Regions from separate parts of the Pedobacter sp. 10L46_2 genome, predicted to be linked through region 1. Evidence: riboswitches for the same ligand, from Rfam matches in the RefSeq annotation. Region 1 holds a riboswitch; the other holds the start of a gene.
The links. Region 1 has a riboswitch for cobalamin ahead of AC1DDX_RS14815 (TonB-dependent receptor). Riboswitches for the same ligand answer to the same signal wherever they lie in the genome.
Positions count from the first base shown of each region.

Region 2: linked by a shared signal. The riboswitch ahead of metE (5-methyltetrahydropteroyltriglutamate--homocysteine S-methyltransferase) and the one ahead of AC1DDX_RS14815 (TonB-dependent receptor) in region 1 are both predicted to bind cobalamin.

Region 1 is NZ_JBFTIZ010000128.1:5,881-12,800, forward strand. Features, by position in the region: gene AC1DDX_RS14810 (YncE family protein) at 1-1,148, opposite strand, end outside; gene AC1DDX_RS14815 (TonB-dependent receptor) at 1,154-3,214, opposite strand; cobalamin riboswitch at 3,312-3,518, opposite strand; gene AC1DDX_RS14820 (helix-turn-helix transcriptional regulator) at 3,556-4,239, opposite strand; gene AC1DDX_RS14825 (serine hydrolase) at 4,336-5,433, shown strand; gene AC1DDX_RS14830 (polyphosphate kinase 2 family protein) at 5,434-6,315, opposite strand; gene AC1DDX_RS14835 (family 43 glycosylhydrolase) at 6,494-6,920, shown strand, end outside.
Region 2 is NZ_JBFTIZ010000090.1:1,023-7,942, reverse strand. Features, by position in the region: gene AC1DDX_RS12015 (SusC/RagA family TonB-linked outer membrane protein) at 1-64, shown strand, start outside; gene AC1DDX_RS12010 (RagB/SusD family nutrient uptake outer membrane protein) at 82-1,800, shown strand; gene AC1DDX_RS12005 (glycoside hydrolase family 32 protein) at 1,857-3,506, shown strand; gene AC1DDX_RS12000 (c-type cytochrome) at 3,585-4,007, opposite strand; gene AC1DDX_RS11995 (SCO family protein) at 4,010-4,663, opposite strand; cobalamin riboswitch at 4,767-4,957, shown strand; gene metE (5-methyltetrahydropteroyltriglutamate--homocysteine S-methyltransferase) at 5,176-6,920, shown strand, end outside.

The DNA of each region.
Region 1 (6,920 bases):
TTATATACAAATGCAAAGTGAGCGGGAATATCTCCGGTAGTGACCGACCATTTCTTTTTCCCGCTGGGATCAAAACAGTAAAGTGTGCCTGGTGAAACATAATTTTTGGCATCCGTAACCAGAACTTCCCTGGTAATGGGATGCACAGCTATTCCATAAGGAATGGTAATTGATTTCTCTGTTCCGTCTGTAATGAACTTCTGATTGAGTATTACTTCGTCTTTTACGTTGAGCATACCGTAGGTTATGGTGTATTTCGCTTCATTATAGTTCCATTCTGAACCATAGTAATAAGCGACATCTCCATCAATAGCCAGGTTGTTTACCGCGATGTTAAAAGTCTTTTTTACCTGATCTGTTTTGGTGTCTATTACAAACATTTTTGAGGGGATGTCAAAATAATTCCCTCTTGAGGTTACATAAAGATCACCATATTTATCAGACTTTAATCGGTGTAAATTGATGGCTACATCTATTTGTTTGGTGACAGAAAATGTATTCAGGTTTATAACAGAAACGGTTCTTTCGTATTTCTGAGGACTATATCCGCCTGAATTTGCTACATAAAGCTTTTGACCTACAATAGCCATTTCTTCGGGCTGCCGGCCAACATTTACCCTTTTTATTTCTGTTAAGGAGCCAGTATCTATTTGGGCTACAATTCCTAATGGTGCATTAGGATCTCCTACTGTACCAAGATACGCGCTCACATAAGCTTTGCCTTGGTTAAATGTGATATACCGACAATTGGTGATGTTAATTTGTTTGATTCGTTTACCGGTTTTAACATCCAAAACCTCAATTTTATTGGATACGTTAACTACTACATATAGCTTGGAGCCATAAACCCCTATATCATTACCAACGTCACCTAATCCCTTTACTATTTCGGGGTTTACCTCATTATAAATGTTTCTTCTGTAAATTCCGGTAGTATAATCAAGGTAATCTAAAGATGCCTTGTTCATATTCATATTGCCCTCGTTCACGATATAAAATCCTTTAACCTGAGCGGATGGATCAGGAGGTAAAAGGCTCTCTTGTTGCTCAGGTACCGGCTTAAGGTCTTTACGACAAGATACCGTAAGTCCAACTGTAGTAATTAGAAGTACTAAACTAATGGCATTAAGTAATTTATTCTTTTTCATAAGTGCTAATAGTTATAGGTTAATCCAAAACGATAATAGCGACCGGGCATAGGGAAGTTCGTAATCACTTCATAATCCTGATTTAACAGGTTATTGATTTCTGCGGTAAGGCGAATTTCCCGGCTATTTATTTTTGTGTTACAATGCAAGGCTAAATCATGAGTATACCATGGTTGTACATAGTTGTATACGTTATTTGTACTTTGATTATAACGTTCTCCGGTATAAATGAAGCTGTAATTCATTGAGAAATTTCTATACGCTGCACTTGCTAAAAATGATCCGCTGTGAATTGGCGTGTAAGGAATTAAATCCTTATAGCTTGCTGAGGCTTTATCTGCATCTATTGCCTTTTGATAGGTATAGGTAAGACCTGTTGTAAAGTTAATGTAATCGGTAAGCTGCCATGCAGATTGTATGTTCACATCTATCCCCTTGATTTCTACAAGCCCGAGGTTCTGCATACTCCATCTTGCCTGACTGTTTCCCGGAACGGCAACTATTTTGTTTTTAACTTTGTTATAATAGGCATCCGCCTGTATAGAAAACTGGCTCAATATCCTACCCTCGTACCCTTTTATATAAGTAAACCCTAAATCGTATTGTTTTGTATACTCGGGTTTTAAAACGGTAAATCCGTAATTGGTGTAGTAGAGGTCGTTAAAGGTTGGCATACGGAAAATGCTTTTATAGAACGAACGCAGTCTAAACTCTTTCTGATTAAAAGGCTGCCATGAGAGCATAACCGTTGGTGTTAGTTCGTTTCTATTTTCATCTGCCGGTCCGCTTTGAGTCTTATCGTACTTAAGGGTGCTTAATAAGTTGGCCTGAATGTCAAATTTAGCAAAGCGAAATTGGGTAGCCAAAGCCGTTAAGATGGTGTTTCTTACGGGATATGAAAAGCGGTAGAGGTCTGCATTTAAATCATTCCGCTGGTAATCTGTAGACAATACAACATCCCAGTAATTGGTAATTTTAAACTTATTGGCCAGAGACACGTATATTTCCTGTAGATGAAAATTGTTTTCCTGTAATCCATCAACTGTTACGATATCCGGATTTAAGTAACGTTGATTGTCATTTGCATATTTGGCTGTTGCCAGCAAACTGTACTTACCTACATTCTTTTCATATGAAGATTGAGCGAAAAAGTTCTTATTCCACATCCGTTGTGAAAATGCAAACACGTTGTTGACAACCGCACCCGGCAAGCCCTGGTTGTCTTTATAACCATATAGTTTTACCTTCCACTTACTACTGTCGGGCAATACTCCGTTTAATCCCAGTTCCAACCTCATCGTTTCAATGTAACCGTCTTTTCTTACTGCTGTAGTATCGTATACTCCATTGGTAGATCGGAATTTATATTTGCCATTGGCATTTTTATATTCCGCACTTAAGGTGCTGTAAACATTCTTACTTATTTTACTTTGCCACAATAAAGATGGATTTATAAGCCCGAATGACCCTCCTTTTACTGATGCACGAATTTTTTGGGTTCTACCGGCTGGAAAATCCGGTTGTTTTGACGTAAGATATAGTGAGCTGGCTGAGGCAAATCCCTTTGCAGATTGAAAAATGGAGCTTTTTTGTCCGTTATAAAGTTCTATCTCTTCGATATTATCCAATGAGAATTTACCAAGGTCTACCTGGCCATTTTGTGCATTGCCCAATTGCACGCCATCATAAAAAACTGCGGTGTGGTTAGTGCCCATGCTGCGCACATTAATGGTTTTTAAACCACCAATGCCACCATAATCTTTAAGCTGCACACCAGAAAAGAAACGAACAGCATCAGCTACTGAAAGGCTGTTTAGTTTTTCGAGCTCTGCCCCTGATAATATTTGTAAGGGTGTTGAAGAAGTTTGTCTCTTGGTGATCTTTATTTTCCTGATCTGTACTTCTTTAAGGTGATTAACCTTATTTACAGAATCTGTAGTGTTGCGTTTTATGGAATCGGTTTGGGCAAACGACTGAACAGCCATAAACATGCCCAGCCATATAATAGCCAGAAAAGTAAAAAAAATAGACTTTACGCCTGTAAAAGCGTTTTTACTTCTTTTCATTTTGTTGTGAGCTTATTACCCACAGCAAACAGTTAGATCAAGGAAATGAAATACAATAAACAAGCACTCACTCCAAGCTTCAATCCCCGAAAGCTATGAAATATTACCACTTATGGCAGGTCTTCTGACTTACTTCCGATTATTCTGCCTTCCCAATCCTTAATCCCTTTTAAAGGATCAGAAAAAGTGGCCTTGATTTGAACACCGTTATGAAGCTTACAGCTGCGGGACAGTTACGGATTTACACCGTATTCCCTTTTAATCCCGAATAAGCACATCGGGAACCAAAAGCGTTGCAAATGTACTTAAATAATTACCTTGAAGCAAGCCTGATTAGCTTTCTATATTAAATCGAATGCTCTTGCATATTGGCAGATCTCGTAATAACAGTGCGTGTTGAGTTTTTGCTTGATGTTTTTTCTATGTGTTTCGACGGTGCTTGTTGAAATAAAAAGCTTTTCTGCTGTTTCTGAAGAGGATTTACCTAATGCCATTAAACCCAGGATTTCACGTTCCCGGGAACTTAATTTAGTGAAATGGTGGTAATTGTTGCGCAGAAAGTTGTTCTCTTCGAGCAGCCGAGATGCCTTAACGGTCATGTGGTGCATCGAATCAATCGGTAAAGCGATTGTTATGACAAGCAATGGCTTGTTTTCCTCGTCCCTGATATAAACCTTTACGCTAGACATATGCCAGTTCCAGTCGCTTGAATTTGAGAAACGAACCTGCTGAAAAAAAGTACACAGGTCCTCATCGTTATTTTGCTCTATTAAGCCAAGTATTTTAGGAACATAATCTTTAGCGTCATCTCCATTGAAATACCTGGTATAATATTCTTCGGCAGTTATTTTGGTGATATCCTCCAGAGAAACGCCAAGTTGCTGCAGCCCTCTTTCAGACATCCAGGCAACTGACCAGTCCCTAAGGTCGTGCAAAATAACAACGCCAGGCAGTTCCTCTGCTATTGCAGAAATTTTAGCTATAGCATCATCAATCTTACTTTGGATAAGGACGTTTTGACTCATATTTTGAAAGCAATAATAAAGATTGTAATTATCAGTTAAATATACGTAGTAATAATGTATTAGAGGTAATAAAATCCCTAAAAACAGGGATTGATTTTGCCATTATTTTATAGTCAATTTGCACAAAAATTAACGCCAGTTTTTAAAACCTATAGTTATAACCTGGACGACCACAGGTACTTTTACCCCGCAAGTACAGTTAAACTGGCAGCCGTAATTTTTGCACTTGAAAAAGTAAATGAACTTAAAATAGCCGGGTTTACCGCCAAAAGCACCATGATTACCGACAGTTCATATACTGCTCAAACTAAAGTCCTGGGTGATAGCACTGCTAAAAATGGACTGCCTTCTATTGAGCATTACATCAAAAAGATATTACTTACCAGCGATAATGATGCATTTAACCGATTGTTCGAGTTTATTGGTCGCGCTGAAATTAACAGCAAATTGAAGAAATACGGTTTTAACAACAGCCGTATCTTAAACCGGTTGGCTATAGGTGATGCGGGTGAAACGGCAAAACACACCAATCCTATTAAATTCTATAACGGAGATAAACTGGTGTACAGCCAGGCCGAACAGTACGATCCTAAAGAATATGTGCTTTCATTAACAAATACAGTTATGGGTACGGGTTATCTCGACAGCACAGATAAACTGGTAAATAAGCCTTTTAACCTCGAAAATAAGAATGCTTTTAGCATTTCTGATCAGCAGGCGATGATGAGGAAACTGATATATCCGGAGGCTTTCCCTATTAAGGAGCGGTTTAATTTAACGCCTGCCGATTACAAACTGATCTATACTTATATGAGCAAATTGCCGACTGAAAGTGATTACCCTGCTTATGACCCTAAAGAATTTTGGCCAACATACGCCAAAATGCTGTACTATGGCAGGGATAAGGATGCTCAAATTGATTCGAACATCAGGATATTTAATAAATATGGCGACTCCTACGGTTTCATTATCGACAATTCGTATTTCGTAGATTTCAAAAATAATATTGAATTCTTTCTTACGGCCGTTGTTCAATCAAATGAGGACGGCATTTTTAATGACAACAAATACGAATACGATACGGTATGCTTTCCCTTTATGAAAAACCTTGGCCGGACAATTTATGCGCATGAGCTGGAAAGGAAACGTAAAAGTGTACCTGACCTTAAAAAATTCAGGATGAAGTATAATTAACTATTCTTCATCTAATAATTGTGCTTTTATATCATCCAGTTTCTTTGCTTCTTCTTTTGCCAGAACCGGGAATTTAAGGTTTAGCTTTTTGAATGTTTCGGCCAGTATATGGCTGATTGCCAATCGTGCATACCATTTCTGATCGGCCGGAATAATATACCATGGGGCATTTTCTGTTGAGGTGGCTGTTATTGCCTCCTCATAAGCAGTCATGTATTGTTTCCACAATTTGCGTTCTGCGATATCACCCGAAGCAAACTTCCAATTCTTTGCCGGATCATTTATTCTATCTAAAAACCGTTGCTTTTGCTCTTCTTTAGAAACATACAGAAAGATTTTTATGATAACTGTTCCGTTTTCATTTAGGTGTTGTTCAAAATTCCTGATGCTGTCATAACGCTTTTTCCAGAAAGCATTGTCTATCTTTTTTACATCCTGATATCCGGGAATGTTTTCATTAAGTACATATTCGGGATGTACTTTGCAAACGAGGACGTTTTCATAGTGGGAACGGTTATGAATTCCTATTCTCCCCTTTTCCGGCAGGGCTTTACAATGACGCCATAGAAAATCGTGGTCGTACTCTTCGGAATTTGGAGCCTTAAAACTGTAGACCTGGCAACCCTGTGGGTTTAAGCCAGACATTACATGCTGTATGGCGCTATCTTTCCCGGCAGCATCCATCGCCTGAAAAATAATTAATACAGAGCGCGTATTTTCTGCATATAGTGTTTCCTGAGCAGCATTTAACTTAAGTTTAATCTCTTCCAGCCTTTCCTTTCCTTCTTCTTTCTCCAGATTCCCCCTGTAGCGGGTATCATAGTTTTTAAGGGATACTTTTTTTCCGGGTGCTGCCAAATACTGTTCTATTTCATCTTTCATAAGCTACATGTTTAGCTAAATATAGAATAAAACTCAGAAAAAGCACTGCAGCCTCTGGATGATTTTTATCAAAAAGTACATTTCTTTAATCAAATTGGACAGTTTGCTTAAGTGTTTAATCTTTAAATTTGGTTTATTCCTATAGATAATAGTTAAACAATCGTGTTTCATGTGTAATATGCAGTACTTCTTCAAAAAATCCAATTTAGCTGTGCTAATCCTGTTTACAATCGCCTTGTTATCAGTAAGTGCTCAAGGGCAAACAAAGGCTACTTTTCGGAATTTCAATGATGCTTCTGAACAGGTTACAAGGTTTAGTACGGTTGGAGAAGCCATTGATGCTCATGATGGAGAGATTGCATTTTTTGAAGGTGTTTATTACCTGTATGGCACAAGTTATGGGTGCGGTTTTCAGTGGGGTAAAAAAGAAGCACCTTTTTGTGGATTTAAAACCTATACTTCGACAGACATGGTGCATTGGACAGACAAAGGTTTTTTATTTGATGCAAAGACTCCACTGTGGCAGTCGAGGTGTAATGGAAGCACTTATGGCTGTTTTCGCCCGCATGTAATTTTTAACAAAAAGACTTCTTTATATGTACTAT
Region 2 (6,920 bases), on a different contig from region 1:
AACTCCCAATTATGGATTTCCAGTACCTGTAATAGGAACTATTGGCCTGAACATTACATTGTAACCTAAAAATAACAGAACATGAAAAGATTATTATATACACTAGCGGTTCTTGGTGTCCTTCTTACGTCTTGTAAAAAGGTACTTGACGAACCAGCACAGGGAGTTGCTTCTGGTGAAGAACTGAATACTCCCGAAAATGTTGACAAGATGGTAATTGCAGCTTACTCATCTTTAGGAAACGACCATTATACCTCACCTTATTCAAGCATGTGGCCATACGGTAGCGTTAGAGGTGGAGATACTTATAAAGGAGGAGATGGACCAGGGGATTTGTCTGAATTCCATCTTTTTGAAACCTTTGTTACAAATAGGGTAGATAATGGTTTGTTGGATCAGTTGTGGTTTAGGCTTTATGTAGGTGTTGGAAGGGTTAATGACGCCTTAAAAAGAGTAAATGCTTTGTCTGATGCGGATTATCCTAAAAAAGCAGAAAGACAAGGAGAACTAAAGTTCCTGAGAGGCCATTACTACTTCCTGCTTAAAATCCTTTTTAAATATGTACCATTTATTGATGAAACACTTGTAAAAGAGGATTATCCAACAGTTTCTAACAGGGCATTAAGTAATGAAGAGTTGTGGGACAAGATTGCATCAGATTTTAAAGATGCAGCCGCTGTGCTTCCACCAGATCAAAGTGACAAAGGCCGGCCAAATAAATTTACTGCAAAGGCTTATTTAGCTAAAGCGCTTTTATATCAGGCGTACATTCAGGACGAAAGCAATACAGTAACTTCCATAAGCTCTGAAAAATTAACAGAGGTTAATGCTTTATGTGATGAGGTAATTGCATCCGGCAGATATCATTTAAGTGATGATTTTGCTAATAATTTTCTGTCTTCAACCGAAAATGGACCAGAGTCCGTGTTTGCTATTCAGTATTCGAAAGATGATGGAACACCTAAGGGGCGGCTTGACTATGGACACGCGCTTAATTACCCAATGAACCAGGATTATGGCTGCTGCGGATTTAATGTGCCTAGCCATGATTTGATTAACTCATTTAAAACTGATGCAAATGGTTTGCCAATGTTTGGCACCTACAACGATGTTGATGTTGCAGCGTCACTTGATTTTCAGACCAGCACTTTTGATCCTCGTTTAGATCATACTGTTGCTAAACCCGGAGCTCCTTTTAAGTATAAAACAGATTTTATATTTGAACGATTTTGGGCAAGGGCTCCTGCAGTTTATGATGCATTTGCAAGTTTAAAAGAGGCGGTATTGCCAGGTGATGCTTCTTTTCAGAAAATTCCGCCATTTATGTCGAGCTCTAAAAACTGGGAGATTATTCGTTATTCAGATGTACTTCTTTGGAAAGCTGAAGCGCTTATAGAACTTGGTAGACAAGATGAGGCTTACCCGTTGATAAATCAGGTAAGGGATCGTTCATCAAAAAGTAAAGCACTTCTTAAACTTGCTAACGGAAATCCAACCTCGAACTATAATGTTCAGCTATATCAGCCGGGCGTAAACTGTACATGGACTCAGGAATATGCCAGAAAGGCGCTTCGCTTTGAAAGAAGGATTGAGTTCGCAACTGAAGGCTATCATTTCTTCGATCTGGTACGCTGGGGCGTAGCGGCGCAAACCATGAACGCTTATTTTAACATAGAAAAATCAAGAGCCAACCATTTGGCTACCGCTAAATTTACAGCCGCAAGAGATGAGTATTTTCCAATTCCATTAAATCAGGTTAATTTTAGCAAAGGCTTATACCAACAAAATAAGGGTTGGTAATGGATTTAAAATATTATTATTACATAAACATACAATTTAACCTAAATAACTAAACGATGAAATCAATTTTAAAAGCCATACTTACCACGGGGCTAATGTTGTACTGCAGTATCTCAATTTTTGCAGCAGATATTTCTATTAAGATCACTAAGAAATACCTCAACTTACCTATATCTCAACGCCAGGATAGGGGAATAATGACATTTGAAATAGCGGGTAAACAAGAACGCTCATTTAAAATAAGATTGGCAACAGGGGAACCTGAGTACTGGGTTTTTAGCGACGTATCTGCTTATAAAGGAAAAACTATAAAAATAAGCTATGATGGTGATGCTACAGGACTTAGCAAAATCTATCAGGACGATAAGATTGCTGGTCAGGATTCTTTGTATCATGAGAAAAATCGCCCTCAGTTTCATTTTACTACAAGGAGGGGATGGGTTAATGATCCAAATGGATTGATATATTATGAAGGTGAATACCACTTGTTTTATCAGCACAATCCTTATGAGAGAGAATGGGAAAATATGTCGTGGGGGCATGCTGTGAGTAAAGATCTTGTACATTGGGAAGAGCTCGCGGTGGCTTTACATCCTGATAAGTTAGGTACTATGTTTTCTGGATCTGCTGTGATTGATTATGATAATACTGCAGGTTTTAATAAAGGAAAAATACCTGCAATGGTTGCTTTCTATACTGCCGACAATGCAGATAGAGAAATTCAATGTGTTGCTTACAGCTTGGACAAAGGCCGTACCTGGACTAAATATGAAAAAAATCCAGTTATAGACTCTAAGGAGAAATGGAATAGTAGAGATACACGCGATCCTAAGGTTTTCTGGTATAAACCAGGTAAACATTGGGTAATGGCTTTAAATGAGCGCGATGGTCATTCTATTTATACTTCTAAAAACTTAAAGGAGTGGAATTTTGAAAGTCATGTTACCGGATTTTGGGAATGTCCGGACCTTTTTGAATTGCCAGTTGATGGAGATAAAAATAAGACCAAATGGGTGATGTATGGTGCATCGGGTACTTATATGATTGGTTCATTTGATGGAAAAGCTTTTACTCCTGAAACAGGTAAGCTTTTATATACAACAGGGTCTATTTATGCGGCTCAAACCTATTCTAATATCCCTGAAAGTGACGGCAGACGTATTCAGATAGGCTGGGGAAGAGTAGCGCAACCGGGTATGGCTTTTAACAACATGATGTTATTGCCTACAGAACTGAAACTTCACTCAACAAAAAATGGAATTAGGTTGTATAATTTGCCTGTAAGTGAGACTGAACAATTGTTTGAACGTACAAACCAATGGGCTGGTTTAAAATCTGATGATGCAAATCAGAAACTTAAGGAATTCAATAGCGCTGATAAAATACGCATTAAAACTACCTTTAAGCTTTCGCATGCGACTAGTGCCGGGTTTAATTTATTTGGTCAGCGTATTATTGATTATGATATGAACAATAATACAATTAATGGGGTTTTCTATTCACCTGCAGATATGACCAGCATGGAGCTAACAGCTGATATTTATGTTGACAGAACATCTATAGAGGTGTTTATTGATGGTGGTGCTTACTCTTATTCAATGGAAAGAAAACCGGTTGATGATAATAAAGAGGGTTTCCATTTCTGGGGGAACAATATTGATGTTAAAAACCTGGAAGTGTATTCAGCTAAGTCTATCTGGAAATAGTTCTATTTAGAAATGGTGTATCAATCGTCATTCTGAAATAAATTCAGAATGACGATTGCATAATTTTACAGCCTCCTTTTACTTACAGTTTTTTAAATCTTCTGCTATTTGCTCTGGAGTATACATTCCTTGTTTATTACCGTATGTGTTGGTTATGTAAACAACTATTTGAGCAATATCTATGTTGGCCAGGGTAGCAAAATCAGGCATTTTTCCATCGTATTTTTTGCCGTTTACAGTAATCGGGCCTGATGCGCCATTTTTTATAAAACAAGCTATTTTTTGTTTGTTCTCCCTTAGAAAAACGGTATCTGTAAGGGGCGGAGCCAAAGCATTTAATCCTTCTCCTTTTGAACCATGGCAATTTTGGCAATGTTTAATGTAAAGATCACGGCCGTTTGCATAATAGATGTCTTGCTTTAGCTGTTCTGAGCTTTGACAAGAATAGATCATTGTAGCAATTGTGATCAGAAATAATGTGCTTATTATTAATTTACGCATAACTACTTCTTATCTTCTGCTAGTAAAACCGGGATATCTTTGGTAAGCTGTGCAACCTGCTCGGGGTTAGTTCCGTCATAAGCTCCACGTATACGTTTTTGCTTATCAATTAAGATTAGCCAACCCTGGTGTACATATCCCTCCTTAGCTGTGCTATCTTCAATTACTGCAACCAGATAATCCTTTTCCGCGATCTTGTAGATGCTGTCTTTTGAGCCATAAGCAAATTGCCATTTTGGGCCATCTACGCCTAGTTTTTGCGCATACTTCTTTAAAACTGATGGATGATCGTATTTAAAATCGATGGTGTGTGAAAGGAACATCACATCAGGATTGTCTTTGTATTTGTCGAATATGGTTTTCATGCTGCGGTGCATGGTAGGGCATATAGTTGTACACGAAGTGAAAAAGAAATCAGCTATATAAATTTTATCTTTAAAAGTATCGTTGTTAATAAGGGTGCTGTCCTGATTTAAGAAGCTAAATGCAGGTATAGTTTTATATACCGTATCAACGCTGGTTGATCCATCTGCATTTTTAACTGTTGCTGCTTCTCTGGGGCCTAAAATAGGAAGCTTTTTTTGATCCTGACAAGAGGCCAGAAACACTATGCTACCAAATAAAAATGCGGATAAAATGGATCGGTTAAATTTCATAATAATGCTTTTAGAATGTTGCAAAGGTACACTACTCAAAAATTAATATGTAATGTGTGGGTAATAAAATGTAAGTTTGCAGCTTATAAGTTCTTTACTTTAATTCTTCATCAACCGGAGAGGTTTTACTTAATTGTAGATTAATAGGGAATCGTGTGTAAATCACGAACTGTCGCGCAACTGTAAGTAACACAAAGGTTTTTACCCTTAGAGTATCCACTGTTCCAGTTATGGAATGGGAAGGATGGTAAAAATGTTACAAGTCAGGAGACCTGCCTTCACCGAATTGACAATGCTTTCGCGATTTGAAGCACAAGTCAGGTATGATGTATTGACGTCCGTCATATCGACGGTAGGAGATATCCCTTGTTTATGTCAGGAGGTCTCTCTCTGCGTGCGAGATGACGGCATCTTGAGTACATCTTTTCCTTTCTTAATCTTCTTTATTTCTATTGCATTGCGAAGTTCAGCAAAGGGCTTTTAACTGATTTTTTCAATTAAATGCAAGAAAAATGCTAACAAACAATCTAGGCTATCCGCGAATTGGTAGCAACAGAGAACTCAAAAAAGCCTGCGAGCAGTATTGGTCGGGCAAAACAACAATTCAAAACCTGGTGCAGGTTGGAAGAAACATCCGTCAGCAAAATTGGGAATTACAAAAGCAAGCGGGTATTGATTTAGTTCCCAGTAACGACTTTTCATTCTATGACCAGGTATTAGATCTTTCGTTAACAGTTGGGGCAATCCCTAAGCGTTATCACGAGGTTATTTTAAATAAAGGCAATTCAGAATTAGACCTTTATTTTGCAATGGCCAGAGGCTATCAGAAAGACAACTTGGATATTACGGCCATGGAAATGACCAAATGGTTTGACACTAACTATCATTATATTGTTCCCGAATTTGTAAAGGATCAGCAGTTTAAACTGTTTTCGACCAAGATATTAGATGAATATAATGAGAGTAAAAGACTAGGCATTAAAACCAAACCTGTAATTATTGGTCCGGTTACCTACCTTTTGCTTGGTAAAGAAAAGGAAGCCGGGTTTGAAAGGATAGACCTTATTAAAAATCTGCTTCCGGTATATATCGATATTTTAAAGAAACTGGAAGAGCAACATGTTGAATGGGTACAGTTTGATGAGCCTTTTCTCTCTTTAGATTTAACAGATAAAGATAAAGCAGCTTATAAATATGTGTATGCGGAAATAAAAAAGCAATTTCCTAATCTTAAAACGTTGCTTACTACCTATTTTGAAGCTTTAAAAGACAATAAGGAATTAGCAACATCGTTACCGGTTACTGCATTGCATATTGATCTTGTGCGAAATCCGGAGCAATTACAACCTGTTTTGGATGTTATTCCTTCTAATTTAATTTTATCAGTTGGCGTTGTTGATGGTAGAAACATTTGGAAAAATGATTTTAAAACCTCATTGGCTTTAATTGAAACTGCACAAGCTAATATTGGTATTAAAAGATTGATTATTAGCCCATCGTGCTCGCTTATACACTCACCATGTGATCTTGAACTGGAAACAAATGAATCTGTTTTAACCCCAGAGATTAAGCAATGGCTTTCGTTTGCTAAGCAAAAGGTAGATGAAATTGTCACTTTAAAACAATTAGTTAATGGAGAAGAGGCGGCAGCCGAAAAACTGGCGGAGAATATTAATGCGAATGAAAACCGCAAAACTTCTTCCTTAATCCATAATCAGGCGGTAAAACAAAGAGTTGCTGGTATAACTACTAAAGATGAAAATCGGGAAAATGCTTTCGCAATTCGTAAAGAAGCACAGCATAAGGCATTAAAACTTCCTTTGTTCCCAACAACAACTATAGGGTCATTTCCGCAAACACCTGAGGTAAGAAGTTGGAGAGCTAAATATAAAAAGGGCGATTTAACTCTTGCAGAATACGACGCGTTAATTGAAAAGGAAACTGAAGAAACGATTCGTTTTCAGGAAGAATCGGGTATTGATGTTTTAGTACACGGCGAGTTTGAACGCAATGATATGGTTGAATACTTTGGTGAGCAACTTGCAGGTTTTACATTTACTAAAAATGGATGGGTGCAGAGTTATGGTAGCAGATGTGTAAAACCACCAGTAATCTATGGTGATGTGCATCGACCGAAACCGATGACTGTTAGGTGGTCAGCATATGRGCAATCACTTAGTGATAAGTGGGTTAAGGGAATGCTTACTGGTCCGGTAACTATTTTGCAATGGTCATTTGTTAGAAATGATCAGCCCAG